Regions from separate parts of the Kitasatospora purpeofusca genome, predicted to be linked through region 2. Evidence: riboswitches for the same ligand, from Rfam matches in the RefSeq annotation. Region 2 holds a riboswitch; the other holds the start of a gene.

Region 1 (4,180 bases), 5.1 Mb from region 2:
CGTCGGCGGGTCCGGCACCGGTCGAGGGGGCGGCCGTGCCGGCCGGCCGGTCCGCGCCGCCCAGCTGCTCGCCGCAGCCCGTGCGCGGATAGCCCGCGATGGCGCAGAGCAGCCCGTTGGTGTCGTACCGCAGCGGCGGGGCGACGGTGGCCAGGACCTCCGCCGAGCTGGCCCGGTTCGGCACGACGGCGCAGGCGGTCCGGGGCTCCGGCGGGGTCTCGCGGGCGGGCGCGTCGGCGGGGCCGCCGAAGTCCAGCACCACGGCGACCCGTTTGCGCCCGGCCTCGGCGGGCGTACCGGCGCAGAGGGCGGCGAAGTCCCCGGCCGGACCGGGCCGGGCGGCCTGTTGCCCGCCGTCGGGGCTGACGGCGAACCGCCAGCCCTCGACCTCGCCGTCCGCCGGGACGTGCACGGCGGGGCCCTGCTGCTGGTACGCCCAGCCGCCGTCGGACCAGCGCCAGAACGACCAGTACCGGTAACCGGCGGCCTGCGCCTGCGCGGCGCCGAGCAGGAGCACGATCAGCAGTCCGGCGACCGCCCCGGCCAGGAAGCGCAGGGCGGCCCGCGCCACCCGCCGCCGGGCCGCCGCCCTGTCCCCGGCGGCGGTGGTGGTGACGGGGGTGGCAGCGGCCGGGACCGGGGCCGTGGTCGGACGCGGTTCCCGGTCCCGGCCGGGAGGGGTCACAGCTTCGCGCCGCGCTTGCGCTGCAGGCTGAGCACCAGCCCGCCGCCGATGCCGATCAGCAGGCCGACGCCGAGCAGCCAGAACTTGCCGATGCCGCTGTCCTTGTCCTTCCCGGCCGAGGTCGAGGCCGAGGCGGAGGCACTGGCGGACGGGGCGCCGACGGCCTTGGGCGCCGGGCCCAGCGCGGTCAGCTGCTTGACCAGGTCGGCCCCGCCGAAGGCGGCCGGGTCGCGCTGAGCGGCCTGCGCCACCAGCACCAGGGTGGCGGTGGCGGCGGCGTCGGTGCCGCCCTTGGTCCAGTTGCCGCCCTCCTTGGCCAGCCAGTCGACAGCGCCCGCGGCCTGCTGCGGGTGCTCGCCCTGGACCAGGCCGAGCGCCGCCCAGGCGGTGGCGGTGTAGTCGGGGGTGGGCGCGGCGCCGGCCAGGGTCAGGGTCAGGTGCTGGCCGCCCGCGGCGAGCTGCTCGGTGAGGTAGGCGCCGGCCGCCTCGCCGGAGTCGGCCCGGGGGACGGCGGTGGCGGTGGCGCCGCCGTCGGCGCAGGCCAGGGCCTTGGGGGCGGCGTCGGTCCGGTTGCCGTTGGCGACCGGCAGCTTCCCGCCGGCCGCGGCCAGCGAGGCCTGGCCGCTGGCGAGGGCGTTGGGCTCGGCGGCGGGGGCGCCGGCCGGGGCGGTCTGGTAGACGAAGGCACCGCGCTGGTCGGCGGGGGCGGCGCAGCCGAGCTGGAAGACGGCGAGCCCGTCGAAGGCGTTGCGGCCGGCCTTGGCGACGCCCGCCGGGTCGTTCCTGGTGGCGATCAGGGCGTTGACGGCCAGGCCGGTGGAGTTGGCGTCGCCCGGGTTGCCGGGGTTGTAGGCCCAGCTGCCGTCCGCGTTCTGGTTGGCCTTGAGCCACTGGACGCCCTTGTCCACGGCGTCCTGGTGCCCGCCGAGGGTGGTCAGCGCCTGGATCGCGAGCGCGGTCGCGTTGCTGTCCTCGAACGCCGGGTCGCAGGCGGTCGCGGTGTCGGCGCGGTACGAGGGCCAGCCGCCGTCGGCGCACTGCTGCCCGGTCAGCCAGGCGACGGCCGAGTCGGCCGGGGTCACCTTGGCGGTGGTCAGCGCGGTCAGGGCGAGGGACTGCCGCCACACCGCGTCGTAGGTGGGGTCGCCCTTGCCGTACAGGCCCTCGGGGAGCGGAGCGGCGCCGAGGCTCGCGGTGGGGCTCGGGATGTCGGCGAACGCCGGGGTGGCGGCGGCGGTGCCGGCGAGCAGCGCGGCGGCCAGGGCGGCGGCGCCCGCGCGGGCGGCGGTCAGCATGATCGGAGTTGTGCCTTTCGATGAGCGGTGCCGGCCGGGGCCGGCGTTCCGTGGACCTCGACGGTGCCCGGCGGTGGTCCGCCCGGCATGGGCCGCTCGCCTCTCCCCGGGTGCTCCGGCTCGCCGGCGGACGGGCGCCGGGCTCACGGTTGCGGGGTCAGCGCCGGATTCGCACCGGCTTTCCCCGGAATAGGAGAAGCGGGATGGAGTTGTCCTGCCCGTCGACTCTAGCCGCCGGTCCGGGCGTTCCACTCCGACCGGGGTGAGAACAGGTTCCAGTTCGGCGCCCGCCCGCCGGGCCGGCGGCGGACCGGTCCCGGGGCCGGCCTCAGGGCAGGTCCAGCAGCCGGGCGGCGGTGTGCAGGTCGGCCCTGACCTCGGCGATCGAGGCGCGGCCGGAGAGCCAGGCGACCAGTGCCGCGTGCCAGGTGTGCTCGATCACCCGGACGGCGGCGCGCTGGCTCCCGGTCGGCGGCCCGGACTGCCCGATGGCGTCCAGGATGAGCTGCCCGGTGGCGGCGGACACCTGGTCCACCTCGGCGCCCACCGAGCGGTCGGCGAAGGAGAGCGCGCGGACCATCGCCTCGGCCAGCAGCGGTTCGCGCTGCAGCGCGTGGAACGCCCGGGTCAGCGTCTCGGCGACCCGCGGCGCCGGTTCGCGCTCGGTCGGCGGGTGCCGGCGGACCTGCTCCTGGAGGCCGCGCAGCTGCTCCAGCATGACCGCGACCAGCAGGTGGACCTTCGACGGGAAGTACCGGTAGAGGGTGCCGAGGGCCACCTGCGCGCCCTCCGCCACCTCCCGCATCTGGACCGCGTCGTAGCCGCCGCGGGCGGCCAGCGCGGTCGCGGTCCGCAGGATCCGCCGCCGCCGTTCGGCCTGCCGGGCGGTCAGCGGCGGTGCCATCGGGGCGGCCGGCAGGGGCGCCGGGGCGGCGCCGGGCGGGAGGGCGGCGGAGGGGGTGTCGGAGGGGGTGGACGCCGGCGGCGCGGGCGGTGCGGGCGGAGGTGAGGACGGTGACGGCAAGGACGCTCCCGGGCGCGAGAGTGGTGGGGCTGCTCCGGACGGGCACGGTCGGCCGGGCGGGGCGCCCGGGCGTGGCGCGAATCACCAGCCCTGGATCCTGAGCGGAAGCTACGGGCCGGTATCTTCGAGGTCTCTCATTGTTCACAGGGTCAGCGGTGAACTCCACACCGCACTGAAACCTGATCTACTTTACCGACCGGCAGCACAGACAGCAGCAGAGATGAGGGCCGACGATGACCGCGCAGCCGCTGCGGATTGCCCTGCTCTCCTACCGCGGCGACCCGTTCTGCGGCGGTCAGGGCGTCTACGTACGGCACCTCTCCCGTGAGCTGGCCCGGCTCGGCCACCACGTGGACGTGATCGGCGCCCAGCCGTACCCCGTCCTGGACGAGGTCGAGGGGCCGGGTTCGGTCCGGCTGGTCGAGCTGCCCAGTCTGGACCTCTACCGCGCCGACGACCCCTTCCGCACCCCGGCGCGCGAGGAGTACCGGGGGGCGGTGGACGTCCTGGAGTACGCCACCATGCGCACCGGCGGCTTCCCCGAACCGCTGACCTTCTCGCTGCGCGCCCGCCAGTACCTGGCCCGGCACCGGGGCCGCTACGACGTGGTGCACGACAACCAGACGCTCGGCTACGGCCTGCTCGGCCTGGCCCGGCACGGCTTCCCGCTGGTCACCACGATCCACCACCCGATCACGGTGGACCGGCAGGTCGAACTGGACGCCGCCCCCGGCCGGTTGAAGCGGCTGTCGCTGCGCCGCTGGTACGCCTTCACCCGGATGCAGCGCCGGGTCGCCGCCCGGCTGGAGCACATCATCACCGTCTCCGGCAGCTCCGAGCGCGAGATCGCCGAGCACCTGGGCGCCGCCCCGGGCGCCGTCTCGGTGGTGCCGATCGGCGCCGACACCCGGTTGTGGTCCCCGTCGGACGAGGTCGCCCGGGTGCCCGGACGGATCGTCACCACCTCCAGCGCCGACGTCCCGCTCAAGGGCCTGGTGCACCTGGTCGAGGCGCTGGCGAAGGTCCGCACCGAACGGGACGCGCACCTGGTCGTGGTCGGCAAGCCGCAGAAGGAGGACGGCCCGATCGCCCGCGCGGTGCGCGCCTTCGGGCTGGAGCCGCACATCGAGTTCCGGCACGGCCTGACCGACCGGGAGCTGGTCGACCTCTACCGCT
Region 2 (4,180 bases):
GTGCGCGCCATGACCAGGTAGACCTGGGCGCTGCCGGCGCCGGAGATGAACTGCTTGACGCCGTCGAGCACCCAGTGGCCGCCGTCGCGGACGGCCCGGGTGGTGAGAGCGGCGGCGTCGGAGCCGGCGCCGGGTTCGGTCAGGCAGTAGCCGCCCAGGTGCTCGGCGGTGCAGAGCCGGGGCAGCCAGCGGGCGCGCTGGGCGTCGTCGCCGTGGCGGTCGACCATCCAGGCGACCATGTTGTGGATGGACAGGTAGGCGGCGATGGACGGGCAGCCGGTGGCGAGGGCCTCGAAGGCCACCGCGCCGTCGCGGCGGGTGAGACCGGAACCGCCGGACTCCTCCCGGACGTAGACGCCGGCCAGGCCGAGTTCGCCGGCCTTGCGCAGCACGTCGACCGGGAAGTGCTTGGCGAGGTCCCACTCCACGGCGTTCGGGGCGAGGTGCTCGTCGGCGAAGGCCCTGGTGGTCTCCGCGATCGCGCGCTGGTCGTCGGTGAGATCGTGCACGGCGATCATCCCATCGTCGGCATGGTGAAGCTGGCGCCTTCCTTGACCCCGGAGGGCCAGCGCGAGGTCACCGTGCGGGTGCGGGTGTAGAAGCGGATCGAGTCCGGTCCGTGCTGGTTGAGGTCGCCGAAGCCGGAGCGCTTCCAGCCGCCGAAGGTGTGGTAGGCGATCGGCACCGGGATCGGCACATTGACGCCGACCATGCCGGTGTTGACCCGGCGGGTGAAGTCGCGGGCGGTGTCGCCGTCGCGGGTGTAGATGGCCACGCCGTTGCCGAACTCGTGCTCGCTGGGCAGGCGCAGGGCCCCCTCGTAGTCGGCGGCGCGGACCACGCTCAGCACCGGGCCGAAGATCTCCTCCCGGTGGATCCGCATCCCCGGCGTCACCCGGTCGAACAGCGAGGGGCCGAGGAAGAAGCCCTCCTCGTGGCCCTCCAGCCGGAAGTCGCGCCCGTCGACGACGAGTTCGGCGCCCTCCTCGACCCCGAGGTCCAGGTAGCCGCGGACCCGCTCCAGCGCGTCCCGGCCGACCAGCGGGCCGAAGTCCGAGGACGGGTCGTCCGAGCGGCCGACCTTCAGCGCGCCGATCCGCTCGACCAGCTTGGCCACCAGGGCGTCGGCGGTCTCCTCGCCGACCGGGACGGCCACCGAGATCGCCATGCAGCGCTCGCCCGCCGAGCCGTAGCCGGCGCCGACCAGGGCGTCCGCCGCCTGGTCGAGGTCGGCGTCGGGCATCACGATCATGTGGTTCTTGGCGCCACCGAAGCACTGGGCGCGCTTGCCGTGGGCGGCCGCGGTCGCGTAGACGTACTGGGCGATCGGGGTGGAGCCGACGAAGCCGACCGCCTGCACCCGGGGGTCCTCCAGCAGGGTGTCGACGGCCTCCTTGCCGCCGTTCACCACGTTCAGCACGCCGGGCGGCAGTCCGGCCTCCAGGAACAGTTCGGCCAGCCGCAGCGGCACCGAGGGGTCCCGCTCGGAGGGCTTGAGGACGAAGGCGTTGCCGCAGGCCAGCGCGGGCGCGGCCTTCCAGAGCGGGATCATCACCGGGAAGTTGAACGGGGTGATGCCGGCGACCACGCCGAGCGGCTGGCGCATCGAGTACACGTCGATGCCGGTGCCGGCGTTGTCGGTGAACTCGCCCTTGAGCAGGTGCGGGATGCCGGCCGCGAACTCGACCACCTCCAGGCCGCGCTGGAGGTCGCCGTGGGCGTCGGCGACGGTCTTGCCGTGCTCGGCGGAGAGCAGCCGGGCGAGCGAGTCCCGTTCCTGCTCGACGAGTTGGAGGAAGCGCAGCAGCACCCGGGCCCGGCGCTGCGGGTTCCAGGCCGCCCACGCGGGCTGGGCCTGCGCCGCGTCGGCGATCACGGCCTCGACCTCGGCGCGGCTCGCCAGCGGCACCCGGGCCTGGACGCGCCCGGTGTTGGGGTCGTGGACGTCGCCGAAGCGGCCGGACGTCCCGGCGGTGCGCTTGCCGCCGACGAAGTGGGTGAGTTCGGGGACGATCGGCTCGGAGGTGGTGGGGTCGGGAAGCATTGATTCCTTCTCTCGTCAGGATGGGGAGAGGAGGAATGGAGGCCGCGCCGGTGCGCGGGCGCACGGTGGTGCGCCCGACGGCAGGACGGCGGCGGCTGACGAACCGTCAGCGCTGGTGCGCCCCGGGGCTCGTCGGCACAGCACAGCCGGGGGCGGTGGAACGGGAGCAGCCCGGATTCATGCGTGTCGTCTCCATCCTCGTGGAAAACACGGACCGTCCGCGGCCGGTATCCTGACTCCCGGATCGACGCGCGCCCCCGGGCCTTCCCGGCTGGCTGCCAGTGGCCGAACTCCTGCGAGGACGAACTCCCCGGTCACAGTGGCGGGACCGTGCCGGACTCGCACCGGCTTCCCTGACACCGCGGACCTGTTCCGACCATATAGTTGGACGTCCTAGTAAGTCCAGAGCCCCTGGCCGTCCGGGCGCGTCGGAGCACGCACCGTCGGGAACGCGACGGGCCCCGGGGAGCACCCCGGGGCCCGGACGGCAGTTGACGCGACGTCAGTCGAACGTCAGTCGGGTGTCACTCGGCGGCGTGGACCAGCTCGCCGCCGACGTAGGTGCGCAGCACCCGGGCCGACGCGATCTCCTCGGGCGGGCCGGTGAGGATGTCGCGGTCCAGGACGACCAGGTCGGCCAGCAGGCCGGGCGCGAGCACCCCGGCGTCGTCGAACCCGTTCACATGGGCGGTGCCGGCCGTGTAGGCGGCGATCGCGGAGGCCAGGTCGAGCCGCTGCTCGGGCAGGAACACCCGGTCGTCCTCGGCCTCCGGCTCCCGCCGGTTGACCGCGACGTGCAGTCCGGCCAGCGGGTCCGGGCTGCTCACCGGCCAGTCGCTGCCCGCCGCCAGGGTGGCCCCGGCCCGCAGCAGCGCGCCGAACGGGTACTGCCAGGAGGCCCGCTCCGGGCCGAGGAAGGGGATGGTCAGCTCGTCCATCTGCGGCTCGTGCGCCGCCCACAGCGGCTGGATGTTGGCGATCGCGCCGAGCCGGGCGAACCGGGGCAGGTCGTCGGGGTGGACCACCTGGAGGTGCGCGAGGTGGTGGCGGGTGTCGCGCCGGCCGTTGGCGGCGCGGGCGGCCTCGACCGCGTCCAGCGCCTCGCGCACCGCCCGGTCGCCGAGCGCGTGGAAGTGCACCTGGAAGTCCAGCGCGTCGAGTGCGGTGACGTACTCGCGCAGGGCGAGCGGATCGACGAAGCTGAGGCCGGAGTTGGCGGTGGCGCAGCCGCAGCCGTCCAGGTAGGGGCTGGTCATCGCGGCGGTGAAGTTCTCCGCGATGCCGTCCTGCATGATCTTCACCGAGCCGGCCCGGAACCGGCCGTGCGCCGAGGCCGCGCGGCGCTCGACGAGTTCGGCGATCTGCTCGGCGCCCCGCTCGCGCTCCCACCAGAGCGCGCCGTTCACCCGGGCGGTCAGCGCGCCGGAGCGCGCGGCGGTCAGATAGGCGTCGGACGGGTCCGGCTGGCCGTTGAACTCGCCGAGCAGCGCGTCCTGCCAGCCGGTGATGCCGAGCGAGTGCAGCAGCCGCTGCGCCCGCAGCAGCCCCTCCAGCCGGTCGGCGGCGGTGATCGGCGGCACCAGCCGGGCCACCAGGCCGGTGGCGCCCTCCTGGAGCACTCCGCTCGGGGTGCCGTCGGCCTCGCGCTCGATCCGGCCGTCCGCCGGGTCGGGGGTGTCGCGGTCGACACCGGCGAGTTCCAGGGCCCGGGTGTTGGCCCAGGCGCCGTGGTGGTCCCGGTTGGTGAGGTAGACCGGACGGTCCGGGACGACGGAGTCGAGCAGCTGCCGGGTCGGCAGGCCGCCCTCGAAGCTCTCCATCGACCAGCCGCTGCCGGTGATCCACTCCTGGTCGGGGTTCGCGTCGGCGTAGGCGCGGATCCGCTCCAGGTAGTCGGCCACGCCGACGGTTCCGGTGAGGTCGCAGACGGCCAGCTCGGTACCGCCGAAGACGGCGTGGATGTGCGCGTCCTGGAAGCCCGGCAGCAGCAGCTTGCCGGTGAGGTCGACGACCTCGGTGTCCGGGCCGATCAGGTCCCGGACCTCGTCGTGGCCGACGGCGGTGATCCGGCCGCCGGTGACGGCCAGACCGGTCGCCCGGGTGCGGGCGGCGTCGCCGGTGTGCACGGGACCGCGG

What was found. A riboswitch is a leader RNA that binds a small molecule or an ion and turns the genes downstream of it on or off. The one in region 2 is predicted to bind cobalamin.
Region 1: it holds a riboswitch for cobalamin, as region 2 does, so the genes downstream of both, OG715_RS14735 (prenyltransferase/squalene oxidase repeat-containing protein) here and OG715_RS36960 (CoA-acylating methylmalonate-semialdehyde dehydrogenase) in region 2, are expected to answer to the same signal.

What each region holds. Positions count from the first base shown of each region.
Region 1 is NZ_CP108561.1:3,392,484-3,396,663, reverse strand. Features, by position in the region: gene OG715_RS14740 (SCO2322 family protein) at 1-571, opposite strand, end outside; gene OG715_RS14735 (prenyltransferase/squalene oxidase repeat-containing protein) at 682-1,980, opposite strand; cobalamin riboswitch at 2,068-2,192, opposite strand; gene OG715_RS14730 (TetR family transcriptional regulator) at 2,309-3,004, opposite strand; gene OG715_RS14725 (glycosyltransferase family 4 protein) at 3,238-4,180, shown strand, end outside.
Region 2 is NZ_CP108561.1:8,488,355-8,492,534, reverse strand. Features, by position in the region: gene OG715_RS36965 (acyl-CoA dehydrogenase family protein) at 1-518, opposite strand, end outside; gene OG715_RS36960 (CoA-acylating methylmalonate-semialdehyde dehydrogenase) at 515-2,044, opposite strand; cobalamin riboswitch at 2,250-2,440, opposite strand; gene OG715_RS36955 (amidohydrolase) at 2,569-4,180, opposite strand, start outside.